2 regions of the Parapedobacter brassicae genome follow, and region 1 is predicted to be linked to the other one. Evidence: riboswitches for the same ligand, from Rfam matches in the RefSeq annotation. Region 1 holds a riboswitch; the other holds the start of a gene.
The links. Region 1 has a riboswitch for S-adenosylmethionine ahead of ACMGDE_RS07510 (O-acetylhomoserine aminocarboxypropyltransferase/cysteine synthase family protein). Riboswitches for the same ligand answer to the same signal wherever they lie in the genome.

Region 1 (2,395 bases):
CGAGGCCCGTGTGTATGGCGAAATCGTCAACAGCCTGCTGGTACCTGCGGCGCTTCACTACCAAAACGATCTGATAACCAACGTGAAAGGATTGAAGGACATCGGATTTAAAGCCGAAACTTACCGGGCACAGGCGGAGCTTATTGAGCGCATCTCAACGCATGTAGACACCATCATCGCAGAAGCCGAAGCGATGCGTCAAGAGCGCAAAAAAGCCAACGTGCTGGAAGATGTGCGGGAAAAAGCCATCGCTTATGACGAGAAAGTAAAACCGCATTTCGATAAGATCCGGTATAACATCAATAAATTGGAACAGATCGTAGACGATCGGAAATGGCCGCTCCCCAAATTGCGTGAGCTCCTTTTCGTGAGATAATACTTACCTCCCGCTAAACTTAAATTTAAAGGCCTCCTTTACCGGGGGCCTTTTTTTTCGAGTTTCTTTTTGATATAGCCGACCAGGGAAGAAGCATCTCCCTCTTCCATATCACTCAGCTCCAATTCGAGCGCCTTATTGCTCACCTGAATTTCCAGCAACGATATCAACAGTGAAACGGCAAAGAAAAGCAAGCTCAGTGCAAACGTCACCTCCGTGAGGAACGCATGTTCAATATAAATGCAGTACATGCATACGATGCAGGTAACGAAGCTCAATACCCCCATGGCTTGCATTTGTCTGATTAACTTCAGTCGGTAACGAAGATTCCTGATCTGCCCATGCAACACCCCGCTTTTGTGGTGTTCGAGGTATTTGGCATGTAAGCTCCGGACCAACGCAGCCAACGCCAAAAAGCGGTTGGTATATGCCAACATGATCAAGCTGATGGCTGGGAAAAGCAGGGCGGCGGTGTTAAACGTGATGTTCATGCTGGGTTCCATTTGCACAAAAAAATCAAAAAAACTTTGCACAACCAAATCGCACCGCTTATATTTGCACCCGTTGTGTGTATATACACACACAAATCAATTCCTCCAAAAAAGGTCTTGGTTTATAAAGAAGTGGCGAGAGACTGGCTCAATGACCCACTGGCAACCATCCACAAACGGTGGAAAAGGTGCCAATTCCTGTCCCGGCCGACAACGGTTGGGAGCATATAAATGATAAGACGATGATCATGTATTCTTTAAGTAATAAGCGTATTGTCATTATACGGTCCGCGCAACGAATGTGCAGGGGAATAATGTACATGTGCTGTTGCCATTAATCCAACACAAGCATGTGTTTACCGATGCGTAATTCCTGCAAGCCTGCGGGAACGATGTCAGTATAACATCATGATCACGTTTTCATCCTTGCATAAACAAAAAAATTGAACCATGGCTACTGAAAATCTAAAATTCGAGACCTTACAGGTCCACGCGGGACAAGAAGCAGATCCCACCACCGGTTCGCGGGCCGTGCCGATTTACCAAACCACTTCCTACGTATTCAACAGTGCGGAGCATGGCGCAAATCTCTTTGCGTTGAAAGAATTCGGAAACATCTATACGCGCATCATGAATCCGACCACGGATGTCTTTGAAAAGCGTATCGCCGCCCTGGAGGGAGGGGTAGCGGCATTGGCTGTTGCCTCCGGACAAGCGGCGCAGTTCATCGCGCTGACGAATATATTGGAAAACGGCGATAACTTCGTCAGCGGCGCCAACCTGTATGGCGGGACATTTAACCAATTCAAGGTGTCGTTCAAGCGTTTAGGTATCGAAGCCCGGTTTGCAAAAGATGATTCGCCCGAAAACATCGAGGCCCTGATCGACAACAATACCAAAGCGATCTACGTGGAGACCATCGGCAATCCCAGTTACAGCATTCCGGATTTCGAACGCATTGCGGGCATTGCACAGAAACATGATCTTCCACTGATCGTAGACAACACCTTCGGCGCCGCGGGATACCTCTTCAAACCGTTGGAAAACGGCGCCCATGTGGTGGTGGAATCCGCTACCAAGTGGATCGGCGGGCATGGCAACAGCATCGGCGGCGTCATCATAGACGGTGGCAATTACAATTGGGGCAACGGCAAGTTCAAGCAGTTCAGCGAACCCTCAGAAGGTTACCATGGGTTGGTGTTCAGTGATGTTTTCGGTGTGGGCGGTCCGTTCGGCAATATCCAATTCGCGATTCGCGCCCGTGTAGAGGGGCTACGCGACTATGGTCCGGCACTATCGCCATTCAATGCATTCCTGTTGCTACAGGGAGTCGAAACGCTCTCTTTGCGCGTTCAACGGCATGTAGACAATGCGCTGGAGATAGCCAAATGGCTCGAAAACCATCCCCAGGTGGAAAAGGTGAGTTACCCGGGGTTGAAAAACCACCCCTACCACGACCATGCGCAAAAATACCTCAAAAACGGATTCGGAAGCGTATTATCGTTCGTCATAAAAGGAGGCGCGGAGC
Region 2 (2,395 bases), on a different contig from region 1:
CTGGTCAAAAGCGAGCGCGACAAAGGAACGATGTTTGAAATCATGCTGCCGCTCAAAGGATAGGAGACACTATGCAAAAACCTGCATGAGCACCCGAAAGACAAGTAGCTCATGCATGCTTCATCGCCGTTAAAGAACAATTTATGCAGATGAAAATTCTATTAGCAGAAGACGATCCCAATTTGGGCGACATCTTAAAAGATTATTTGGAGCTGAAAGGCAAATTCGATGTCACCCTCTGCAAAGATGGGGATGAGGCGCTCCGTCAGTTCAACAAGGAAAAATTCGACCTCTGTATATTCGATGTGATGATGCCCCGCAAGGATGGGTTTACGCTGGGTAAAGAAATCCGGAAGACAGATGCAGATATTCCCATTATTTTTGCCACGGCCAAGGGCATGATGGAGGATAAAACCGAAGCGTTCAGCCTCGGCGGCGACGATTACATCACCAAGCCTTTTCGCGTAGAGGAACTCTTGCTGCGCATCAATGCCCTGCTCAAGCGCACCTCGCGCGAAAAGCAACAGGAAGAAGAATTTCCCGACAAGTTTCAGATCGGCGATTATACATTCGACTATGTCGCCCAGCAGATCAGCCATTATGGCCAGCCGCAAAAACTGTCTACCAAGGAGGCCGAGTTGCTGCGCCTGCTGTGCCTCAAGAAAAACGATGTCCTCACCCGTGAGGAGGCCCTGCTCAAAATTTGGCATGATGATAATTACTTCAACGGCCGAAGCATGGATGTCTTCCTGAGCAAACTCCGTAAATACCTGCGTGACGACCCTAAGGTCGAAATTGTCAATGTGCACGGAAAAGGCTATAAGCTGCTGGTTAGTTGATGAGGTGAATTATTTTTGTGTATCTCAATTTTAATCCCGATATTAGCGCCCGCTTATGGAGAAAGGCAGAGGGAATGGACCCTGTGAAGCCTTAGCAACCTGTCAGCAGACAAGGTGCTAAATTCTACCCCGAATCATCGGGGAAAAATAAGCCGACACAACTTACCCTTGTGCCCTCTCCCCCAAAGCAATCAGATAACGAATGAAACCGCCGTTTCTGCGTGAAGGAACTGCGTATATTGCTGGTATATTAAATTATTATTCATATAGTATCATGTTAAAAACCAACAACTTGGGTTACCCGCGTATCGGTGCCCTCCGCGAGCTGAAAAAGGCCAATGAAGCCTATTGGGCAAAGAAGATCGGTCAGCAAGAACTGCTGCAAGCCGCACAGACCATCCGCGAAAGCAACTGGAAAACCCAACAGGAAGCGGGTATTGACCTCATTCCTTCCAACGATTTTTCGTTCTATGATCAGGTGCTTGACCTTACCCTTACGGTAGGGGCTATCCCGGCGCGTTACCAAGGGTTTTCCGTAGAAGGTGCCTCCTCGTACAATCTCGACTTATATTTCGCCATGGCCCGCGGCTTTCAACAAGACGGTCATGATGTGACGGCCATGGAAATGACCAAATGGTTTGATACCAATTACCACTATATCGTTCCCGAATTTGTCAAAGACCAGCAGTTCCGCCTTACCTCAGAAAAGGCTGTCAACGAATTCAACGAAGCTAAACAGTTGGGCATCAACACCAAACCGGTGTTGCTCGGCCCGGTTACCTACCTGCTCTTGGGCAAGGAAAAAGAGGCTGGTTTTGACCGCTTGGATTTGATCGACCGCTTGCTGCCCGTTTACGAAGAGATTTTAGGCAAGTTAGCCGCAGCCGGCGCCGAGTGGGTGCAATTTGACGAGCCATTCCTCGCGCTGGATATCGACGATAAGGCACGCACCCTTTATCAAACCGTATACAGCCGTCTCTCCGCTGCCGCCAAGGGCATCAAGCTCATCGTAGCCACGTATTTCGAAGCCCTGCGCGAAAACGCGCCGACAGCGCTGAGTCTGCCGGTACAGGCGCTGCATGTTGACCTCGTTCGTGGCGAAAACCAACTGGCTGACCTGTTGCCTGCCATACCCGCCAATCTGATCCTTTCCCTCGGGGTGGTCGATGGCCGCAACATCTGGAAGAACGATTACGAAGCATCACTCCAAAAGATCACGCAAGCTGTGGATACCTTGGGCGCCGACCGCGTGTGGATAGCCCCATCAAGCTCCCTGCTGCACGTGCCGTTCGACCTGGATCTGGAAGACAACAAGCAGTCACTGCCTGCGGAGGTCAAAAACTGGCTCGCCTTTGCCAAGCAGAAGCTTGCGGAAGTAAAAGACCTGGCCGTATTGGCCAGCGGTAATGCAGACGCGGCCACCTTGGCCCGGTTCGAAGCCAATAAGGCGGCGCAACAAAGCCGCCGTACGTCTTCGTTGATTCACCGCCAAGCGGTGAAGGACCGCGTGAAAAGCATCACCGACGATGACGCTAAACGCACCAGCGTATTTCCGG

Region 2: it holds a riboswitch for S-adenosylmethionine, as region 1 does, so the genes downstream of both, metE (5-methyltetrahydropteroyltriglutamate--homocysteine S-methyltransferase) here and ACMGDE_RS07510 (O-acetylhomoserine aminocarboxypropyltransferase/cysteine synthase family protein) in region 1, are expected to answer to the same signal.

What each region holds. Positions count from the first base shown of each region.
Region 1 covers NZ_JBLFFL010000002.1:484,602-486,996, reverse strand. Annotated here, with positions in the region: gene ACMGDE_RS07520 (glutamine synthetase III family protein) at 1-376, shown strand, start outside; gene ACMGDE_RS07515 (DUF2721 domain-containing protein) at 415-867, opposite strand; SAM riboswitch class I at 987-1,101, shown strand; gene ACMGDE_RS07510 (O-acetylhomoserine aminocarboxypropyltransferase/cysteine synthase family protein) at 1,318-2,395, shown strand, end outside.
Region 2 covers NZ_JBLFFL010000001.1:1,247,612-1,250,006, reverse strand. Annotated here, with positions in the region: gene ACMGDE_RS05015 (sensor histidine kinase) at 1-63, shown strand, start outside; gene ACMGDE_RS05010 (response regulator transcription factor) at 150-839, shown strand; SAM riboswitch class I at 890-993, shown strand; gene metE (5-methyltetrahydropteroyltriglutamate--homocysteine S-methyltransferase) at 1,114-2,395, shown strand, end outside.